One region of the Halomonas sp. ABH4_019 genome, then DNA from elsewhere that is predicted to be linked to it. Evidence: riboswitches for the same ligand, from Rfam matches in the RefSeq annotation. Region 1 holds a riboswitch; each other region holds the start of a gene.

Region 1 (2,189 bases):
TGGGACGCCACTTCCGGTGTTTGACAATGCGAGACCTGCGGGAATAGCTCAGTGGTAGAGCATCGCCTTGCCAAGGCGAGGGTCGCGAGTTCGAATCTCGTTTCCCGCTCCATTTTCCTTCGGGTTGATGGACTTAGAGTAGGGCCTGCGAGGGTCGCGAGCTGGTGCGCCAGCCCGGTCGGATCTCGTTTCCCGCTCCATGCGTCCCATTCGTCTAGTGGCCTAGGACACCGCCCTTTCACGGCGGTAACAGGGGTTCGAACCCCCTATGGGACGCCACTTCGCATCGTCTCCCTCCTGTAAGCGGGAATAGCTCAGTGGTAGAGCATCGCCTTGCCAAGGCGAGGGTCGCGAGTTCGAATCTCGTTTCCCGCTCCATTCGAAAGGTTTTCCTCACCGGTCAGGCCAAGGCTCCCGTCACGAGCTGGAGCGCCAGCCCGGCGGATGGCCGCCCCATCGATCTCGTTTCCCGCTCCATTTGATTCCAGTGCTTCAATCGGTTTGGCCAAGGCTCGGGTCACGATCCGGTGCGCCGGCCCGGCGGATGGCCGCCCCATCGATCTCGTTTCCCGCTCCATTCGATTCCAGTGCTTCAATCGGTTTGGCCAAGGCTCACGCCGCGATCCGGTGTGCCGATCTTAATCGTGTCACTTTTCTCGCTCTAGTCCTTTCCCCTTTCTTTCACGACCGTCGACGCCGCCAAGCGGGGCCGACTGTCATTGCGCGCGCGAATGCGCTATGGTGCGGCCAAGACACGGGGTGCGGCAGCCGCCGCTGAGATGATACCCGTTGAACCTGATCCAGCTCACACTGGCGAAGGGATGTCGGCCGGCTCCAGCGCGGCGCCCTTTGCCGCGTAAAAGGAGTCCCACCCCATGGCTGTTTCCTCCCTCCCGATCGACGAGCAGGTGGTGCTCATCACCGGCGGTGCCCGCGGCCTCGGTGAGCACTTGACCCGTGCATTTCTCGCCCAGGGGGCCCGGGTGGTGATCAACTACTTCCAGAGTCGCGAGGCCGCCGAGGCATTGGTGAGGGAAGCGCCGCAGCGGGCCCTGGCCGTGCAGGCCGATGTGCGGGAGGCCGAGGTGGTCGCCGCGCTGTTCGAGCGGGCGCGCAGCCACTTCGGTGCACCGATCACCACCGTGGTGAACAACGCCTTGCCCGCGTTCACCTTCAACGGCGATGCGCGTCCCCACGCCGACGCGCTCGACTGGGCGCACCTCAACCAGCAGATCGAGGGCGTCAACCGAGGGGCGCTGAATACCATCCGCTCGGCGCTTGCCGGCATGCGCGAACGCGGTGGCGGCCGCATCCTCAACATCGGCACCAACCTGTTCCAGAATCCGGTGGTGCCCTATCACGACTACACCGCCGGCAAGGCCGCGCTCCTCTCGTTGACCCGCACGCTGTCCCATGACCTGGGGCCCGACAATATCACCGTGAACATGATCTCCGGCGGTCTCCTGCGCACCACCGATGCGTCGAGCGCGACCCCGGAGGCGGTCTTCGAGCTGATCGCGCAGAACACGCCGCTGCGTCGGGTGACCACGCCGGAGGAGTTCGCCGACGCGGCCTTGTTCTTCGCCTCGCCCTGGGCGAGGGCGGTCACCGGCCAGAACCTGATCGTCGATGGCGGACTGGTGAAAGGCTGATGACGTCGCGCAACCCCGACGAGACACTGCACATCAACCTGTTCGTCATGGGCTGCGGCCACCATCGCGCGGCCTGGCGGCACCCCGATTCCTGTGCCGAGCGACTCGGTGACATCGCCTATTACGAGTCGCTGGCGCGCACCGCCGAGCGTGGCAAGCTGGATGCGGTGTTCTTCGCCGACGGTATGAGCGCCGGCAGCGTTGAGGATGGCTTTCACTGGCATCTCGAGCCGCTGACCGCGCTCTCTGCCATGAGCCGGGCGACCCGGCGAATCGGGTTGATCAGCACGATCTCGAGCACCTTCTATAGCCCCTTCCATGCGGCCAGGCTGGTGGGCTCGCTGGACCACATCTCCGGCGGACGCGTGGGCTGGAATGTGGTGACTTCGATGTTCGACAGCGAGGCGCGCAATCACGGCTATCCGGCGATGCCCGGCCACGCCGAACGCTATGCCCGTGCCGAGGAGTTCGTCGCAACCGTGCTGGCCCTCTGGGACAGCTGGGCCGACGATGCCATCGAGCGCGACCGGCAGGGGC
Region 2 (2,189 bases), 830 kb from region 1:
CCTCCAGCAGCTGGGCCACCGGCTCCAACTGGCTCTCGTGCAGCAGCAGCACGCTCTCGCCGGGCTCCCCGTCGGCGGGCAGGGTCACGGCGAACTCGCCTTCCTCGAGATGGAACTCGTGGACCTGTCGGGTGCCGTCCGGCGTCTCGCAGCGGATCGCGCGGTAGGCGTCGTCCTCGCCGTAGGTCAGGCGGTGATAGACCTTGAAGAAGGTATAGAGCGACAGGCCCCAGGGGAAGGCCGGCCAGCGTGCGGGATTGTCGCGGGTCTCGGCGTCGACCTCGAGGTCGTTCGCCTGGGCGGCGGCGATCGCCGTGGCCAGCGGCTCGGCGAGTAGCGAGTCGGCATCCTCGGGCAGCGGCGCCAGGGCCTCGCTGGCCCGCCGATAGCGCTCGGCCACGGCCCGGTAGTCCGCCAGGTCGCCCAGGCGGTGGTCGCCGTGGCGCAGGTCCGCCGGGGCGCAGCCGCCGTTCTCCCAGCCGTGGATCACCCGCAGCGTCAGGCGCCCCTCGCGCATCGGCGTCGCCAGCAGGGCCTGCAGGGCCACGCGCAGGTGGAGCAGGCGTTCGCCGACATGATTGTCGAAGGCGCTGTAGGGATCGGCGAAGATCCGGTGCAGGCACCCTGGGGCATGTTCCTTGGCTTCGGTGAATGGCATGGCAGGCTTCCGGCGTGTGGGACGTTCGAATTCGGGCGTCGTTGTGTCATGCTGGTCGGGCGATACCGATATCGGCCGATACGGCCGTGGCTTGAGGGTCGCCCTCACAATTCATTCACTGTCGCCAGGGGAGTCCCGCCATGGGCGGGGCTGAGAGAGCGTTCGTCGCTGACCCTGGAACCTGATCCGGTTCATGCCGGCGGAGGAAGTGCGACATGCCTTACCTGACGTCAGCCGTGCTCGGCGCGGCGCTGCTGTGCTTTACCCTTCTGGGCCTCAGGGCCCGCCGGGCCGATGGCCCCCTCGACGACTACGTCACCGCCCGCAACTCCCAGGCGGCCCCGACCCTGGGGCTGTCCTTCCTGGCCTCGGGGATGGGCGCCTGGATCCTCTTCGCACCGCCGGAGATCGGCGCCTTCGTGGGGCCGTTGGGCCTGGCCGGCTATGCCATCGGCTCGGCGCTGCCGTTCATCGTGCTCGGCGCCTTCGGGCCGGCCATCCGCCGCCGGCTGCCCGAGGGCCGCAGCATCGGCGAATACGCCGAGACCTGTTTCGGCGCCGGCGTGCGGCGCTGGGTATCGCTGGTCTCGGTGCTTTACATGGGCTGCTTCCTGGCCGCCGAGCTGACCGCCATCGGCGCCATCACCGGCCTGCTGTCCGAGGTGCCGGCCGACCTGGTGGTGATCGGGGTGGCGGTGGCGACCCTGCTCTACACCGCGCTGGGTGGCCTGCGGGCGAGCCTGGCCACCGACCGCTGGCAGGCCTGGCTGCTGCTGGCGCTGCTGCTGGTGGTGGGCGGCGTGGCGCTCGCCCGTTTGCCTGCGCTGCCCGTCGACGCCGCGCTGCCGTCGATCCCCGCCGGTGACGCCCTCTCCGTGGCGCTGACGCTGGTGATCGCGGTGACCGCGGCCAACCTCTTTCACCAGGGCTACTGGCAGCGGGTGTGGGCGGCCCGGGACGAACGGGCCCTGGGTCGCGGCGCCTGGCTGGGCGGCGCGGCCACCGTGCTGGTGGTGGCGGTGGTCGGCGGCCTGGGCATGCTGGCCGCCATGGCCGGGGTGTCGCTCGGCGAACCGCCGATCCCCTTCTTCGCGCTGCTCGCCGAGGCGCCGGGCTGGCTGGCCCTGCCGGCCCTGGTGCTGGCGGTGACCCTGGTGGCCTCCAGCGTCGATACCCTGCAGAACGGCATCGCCTCGCTGGTGGTGGCCGGCAGCGGCCGGCGCGGCCTGTCGCTGGGCGCGGCTCGCTGGGTCACCGTGGCGCTGATGGTGCCGGTGGTGGCGATCGCCCTGCAGGGGCTCTCGGTGCTGCGGCTGTTCCTGATCGCCGATCTCTTGTGCGCCGCCATCGTGGTGCCGGTGCTGCTGGGGCTGTGGGCGCGGATGAGCGCCGCCGCGGCCCTGGCCGGCGGGGTGGCCGGCCTGGCCGGCGCCGTGCTGCCGGGCTGGATCGCCTCCGGCAGCCCGGTCGAGGGCCTGCTGGCGGCGAGCTTCCCCGGCGGGGTGCCGACCCTGCCGCCCTTCCTCGGGGC
Region 3 (2,189 bases), on a different contig from region 1:
CCGGCGCCGGCGCGGCGCACCGCCTCGGCGTGCTCGGCCTTGAGCCCGCCGATGGCCACCGTGGGCAGCGGGCTGGCGGCGGCGAGCGCGGCCAGGCCATCGAAGCCCAGCGGCGCGGCGTGGTCGCGCTTGGTGGGCGTGGCGAACACCGGGCCCAGCCCCAGGTAGTCCAGCCGCTCGGCGTCCAGCCGGGCCAGCTGCTCGTGGGTCTGCACCGAGAGGCCGAGGAGGGCCTCCGGGCCCAGCGCCGCCCGGGCGTCGGCCACCTCGCCGTCGTCCTGGCCGATGTGCAGCCCGTCGGCGCCGCTGGCCAGCGCCACCTCGAGGCGGTCGTTGATGATCAGCGGCACGCCGCTGCCGGCCAGTCCGGCCTTCAGGCGCCGCGCCAGTGGCACCAGCTCGGCGTCGCTGGCCTGCTTGTCGCGCAGCTGGACGACGCTCACGCCGCCGCGCACCGCGGCCAGCACGGTCTGCTCCACGCCACGGGCGGCGCACAGCTCGGGGTCGGTGACCAGATAGAGGGACAGATCAAGGCGCATCGGTGAGCTCCAGGCGGGCGGGGTGGGTGGTGGGGCCGGAGAGGGTGGACAGCGCGTCGGGATCGAGGCCGTACAGGGCATCGAGGAAGGCCACCGCGAAGCTGCCGGGGCCGGCGGCGGTCTGGCCGGCCGCCTCGCCGGCGGTGGCGTAGGCGGCCAGCGCCGCCACCGTGGCCGCGAACGGGTCCTCGGCATCGGCCAGGAAGGCACCGACCACGCCGGTCAGCGCACAGCCCAGGGTGGTGACGCGCGGCATCAGGGCATGGCCGCCGCGGACCCGCGCCAGTCGGCGGCCGTCGGTGACCAGGTCGACCTTGCCGGTGACCGCCACCACGGCGCCGCTGTCCCGGGCCAGGGCCACGGCGGCGCGCTCGGCGCTGTCGGCGCTATCGGTGCTGTCCACGCCGCGTCCTCCGCCGCCCTGCCGGGCCAGCGCGAGAATTTCCGAGGCGTTGCCGCGAATCGCGCTCGGCCCGAGCGCCAGCAGCCGGGCGCCGGCCTCGCGCCGGAAGCGGGTGGCGCCTACCGCCACCGGGTCGAGTACCCAGGGCGTGCCGGCCGCATTGGCGGCGCGGGCGGCGTCGTCCATGGCGTCCAGCCAGTGGGGCGAGAGGGTGCCGATGTTGAGCGTCAGGGCGCCGGCCAGGCCGGCGAATTCGGCGGCCTCCTCGCGGGCGTGGACCATGGCCGGCGAGGCGCCCAGGGCCAGCAGCACGTTGGCCATGGTGTTCATCGCCACGTGATTGGTGATGTTGTGGACCAGCGGGGTGGTCGCGCGCACCCGAGCGAGGTGCGAGGCGGGATCGAGGGATTGCATCGGGCCTCCTGGCGGACGGGAGGCGCGGGCCCGGGGGCCGGCACGACTCCCTCCGCCGGCATTATCCGGGTCAGGTGATGAGGGTGCCTCTCAGCCGGAACGGTATGGTGTGCCGGCGCCCCTGTCGTCGGGTCTCACTATCCCCCTTCGTCCCGGGCTTGTAAAGCCGCCGGGCGGGGCAGCCAGACCCGCACGCTCAGGCCGCCGCCGGGCGCGGCCGCAAGCGCCAGGCGCCCGCCGTGGCGCTGCACCAGGCGGTCGACGATGGACAGCCCGAGGCCGGCGCCGGCCCCCGGGCCGGCGCGATGGAAGCGCGCCAGCACCTGCTGGCGGCTCGCCTCGGGAATCCCAGGCCCTCGGTCGTCCACCCGCAGCGTCAACCACTCGGCCTCGCCGCCGAGGGCCACGTCGATGCGGCTGCCGGCCGGCGAGTGATGGATGGCGTTGCCGACCAGGTTCTGCACCAGGGTGGCGAGCGCGCCGGGCTCGGTGCGCAGTCGCCAGTCGGCGCCTTCGTCGGCCTCGAGGTGCAGCGCCTGGCCGTGATCGCCGGCCAGCGGCAGCAGCTCGGCCAGGGCCTCGCGCACTTCGTGCAGCAGGTCGGCATCCTGGTTGGGGGTGTCTTCCTGCTCGGGGTCCAGGCGCGCCAGGGTCAGCAGTTGTCCGACCAGTCGGGTGGCGCGGGCCACGCCGGCGCGGAGTTGGGTCAGCGCCTCGCGGCGGTCGTCGGGGTCCGCGGTGGCCAGGGCGTTCTGGGCGTGCAGGTCGAGCACCGCTAGTGGCGTGCGCAGCTCGTGGGCGGCATCGGCGATGAAGCGCTTCTCGCGGCTGCG
Region 4 (2,189 bases), 170 kb from region 1:
TCGTTGGCGTCGGCCACCGAGCCCGGGCGCAGGCCGTCGCCCAGCGAGAAGGCCACATCGTAGCGCTTGCAGATCTCGCAGATCTCCTCGAAGTGCTCGTAGAGGAAGCTCTCGCGGTGGTGGTAGAGGCACCACTTGGCCATGATCGAGCCGCCGCGGGAGACGATGCCGGTGGTGCGCCTGGCGGTCAGCGGCACGTAGCGCAGCAGCACGCCGGCGTGGATGGTGAAGTAGTCCACTCCCTGCTCGGCCTGCTCGATCAGGGTGTCGCGGAACACCTCCCAGGTCAGGTCCTCGGCCACGCCGTTGACCTTCTCCAGGGCCTGGTAGATGGGCACGGTGCCGATCGGCACCGGAGCGTTGCGGATGATCCACTCGCGGGTCTCGTGGATGTTGGCCCCGGTGGACAGGTCCATGATGGTGTCCGAGCCCCAGCGGATGCCCCAGGTCATCTTGTCGACCTCGTCCTCGATGGAGGAGGTGACCGCGGAGTTGCCCAGGTTGCCGTTGATCTTCACCAGGAAGTTGCGGCCGATGATCATCGGCTCGGATTCCGGGTGGTTGATGTTGCAGGGGATGATGGCGCGGCCGGCGGCGACCTCGTCGCGCACGAACTCCGGGGTGATTTCCTCGGGCAGGCGGGCACCGAAGCTCTCGCCGGGGTGCTGGTGGCCGAGGATGCGCTCGACCTCTTCGCTGCCCAGGGCTTGCCTGCGTTGATTTTCCCGAATGGCGATAAATTCCATCTCCGGGGTGATGATGCCCTGGCGCGCATAGTGCAGCTGGGTGACGTTCCGGCCGTCCTTGGCGCGCCGCGGCGTGCGGGTCAGGTCGAAGCGCAGCGGGGCGAGCATCGGATCGTTGGCCCGCCGGCGGCCGTATTCGGAGGTCGGGCCGTCGAGGAACTCGGTGTCGTCGCGCGCCTCGATCCAGCCGCGGCGCAGTTCCGGCAGGCCACGGCGCAGGTCGATCTCGGCCTCGGGGTCGGTGTAGGGGCCGGAGGTGTCATAGACCAGCAGCGGCGGGTTCTGCTCATCCGGGCCCTCGCCCGAGGTGCGGGTCGGCGAGAGGCCGATCTCGCGGAAGGGCACGCGGATATCGGGGCGCGAGCCCTCGACATAGATCTTGCGCGAGCCCGGCAGGGCCTGGACGGCGGCGTCGTCGACGCGGGCGCTCTCGGCGAGGAAATGATCGGTCTTTGCCATCGGTCGGTCTCCCTTTGCTTGGGTGGTGTTATCAGGGAGGACAGCTGGGGAGGACATTGGCCGCAGGCTTCGAGCCCGGCGGCGTGTCGCTTGATCCCTACGCTGGTCCTAGCCAGTTCAGGTTCAACGGGACCCATGCTCCGGCGCGTCGCGCCGCATGATCTCAGCCGTCTTCAACGGCACCCCGTCAAGCGTGGTGGTGCCCGCCGCTAGGCGGGCCGTGTCATTGCCTTTCTCTCTCTACCTACTTTCTTTCTACCGTGCGCTAGTGCCCGAGTCGGCGCGGTGCTAGCCGAGCGCTGGGGACAAGGCGGAGCGAGGGTTTTTTGCCATGGGTGAGGCGATCCTCGCCGAACGGGCTGGCCATGGATGGCCAGCACTGGTCCTGCAAACGGAGCAGGATGCGAGAGTGCCGCAGGGCAAAAGTAGCGCCCAGGGATGGGTTCACAGCGCCTCGCGGAGGCTTGTCGCCGGAAAAGCTCGGCGATAGACGGAAATCTCAGTCCGCGCGATCCAGCCCCATCTGCCAGAAGTCGATCTCCAGCCGGGTGGCGTCGCGGAACAGCCGTGCCAGTTGGTCGAAGCGCGCCGGCGTCACCTCGGCAAGCCTGGCGTCCAGCCAGGCGACCTCGGCGCGCATGGCGGCCTGGAAGTCGTCGCTCTGGTACATGGCGATCCAGGGCTCATAGGGGTTGGCGTCGCCGCGCACCGTGAACGGCTGGGCATCGAGCCAGTTCGCGATCTCGCCGTAGCCGACCAGGCAAGGCGCGAGCGCCACGCGCAGGTCGAGCAGGTCGCCGCGGCTGCCGGCATCGAGCACGAAACGGGTGTAGGCCAGGGTGGCGCGGGCCTCGGGCAGCGCCGCCAGGTCGTCCTCGGTGATGCCCCAGTCGCGACAGAAACCGCGGTGCAGCTCCAGCTCCACGTCGAGGATGGTCTTCAGGCCGTCGAAGGCCTGATTCAATTCGGCCAGGTCGCGGCTCT

Evidence for each region. Region 1 has a riboswitch for thiamine pyrophosphate ahead of ACXAFN_RS00605 (3-oxoacyl-ACP reductase). Riboswitches for the same ligand answer to the same signal wherever they lie in the genome.
Region 2: it holds a riboswitch for thiamine pyrophosphate, as region 1 does, so the genes downstream of both, ACXAFN_RS04380 (sodium:solute symporter family transporter) here and ACXAFN_RS00605 (3-oxoacyl-ACP reductase) in region 1, are expected to answer to the same signal.
Region 3: it holds a riboswitch for thiamine pyrophosphate, as region 1 does, so the genes downstream of both, thiM (hydroxyethylthiazole kinase) here and ACXAFN_RS00605 (3-oxoacyl-ACP reductase) in region 1, are expected to answer to the same signal.
Region 4: it holds a riboswitch for thiamine pyrophosphate, as region 1 does, so the genes downstream of both, thiC (phosphomethylpyrimidine synthase ThiC) here and ACXAFN_RS00605 (3-oxoacyl-ACP reductase) in region 1, are expected to answer to the same signal.

What each region holds. Positions count from the first base shown of each region.
Region 1 is NZ_JBSWWC010000001.1:130,321-132,509, reverse strand. It holds tRNA gene ACXAFN_RS00625 (tRNA-Glu) at 1-10, shown strand, start outside; tRNA gene ACXAFN_RS00620 (tRNA-Gly) at 38-112, shown strand; tRNA gene ACXAFN_RS00615 (tRNA-Glu) at 204-279, shown strand; tRNA gene ACXAFN_RS00610 (tRNA-Gly) at 304-378, shown strand; TPP riboswitch at 746-839, shown strand; gene ACXAFN_RS00605 (3-oxoacyl-ACP reductase) at 876-1,652, shown strand; gene ACXAFN_RS00600 (LLM class flavin-dependent oxidoreductase) at 1,652-2,189, shown strand, end outside.
Region 2 is NZ_JBSWWC010000001.1:964,421-966,609, reverse strand. It holds gene ACXAFN_RS04385 (hypothetical protein) at 1-658, opposite strand, end outside; TPP riboswitch at 775-884, shown strand; gene ACXAFN_RS04380 (sodium:solute symporter family transporter) at 874-2,189, shown strand, end outside.
Region 3 is NZ_JBSWWC010000002.1:746,438-748,626, reverse strand. It holds gene thiE (thiamine phosphate synthase) at 1-539, opposite strand, end outside; gene thiM (hydroxyethylthiazole kinase) at 529-1,356, opposite strand; TPP riboswitch at 1,387-1,489, opposite strand; gene ACXAFN_RS10650 (ATP-binding protein) at 1,494-2,189, opposite strand, start outside.
Region 4 is NZ_JBSWWC010000001.1:295,727-297,915, reverse strand. It holds gene thiC (phosphomethylpyrimidine synthase ThiC) at 1-1,205, opposite strand, end outside; TPP riboswitch at 1,283-1,402, opposite strand; gene tenA (thiaminase II) at 1,705-2,189, opposite strand, start outside.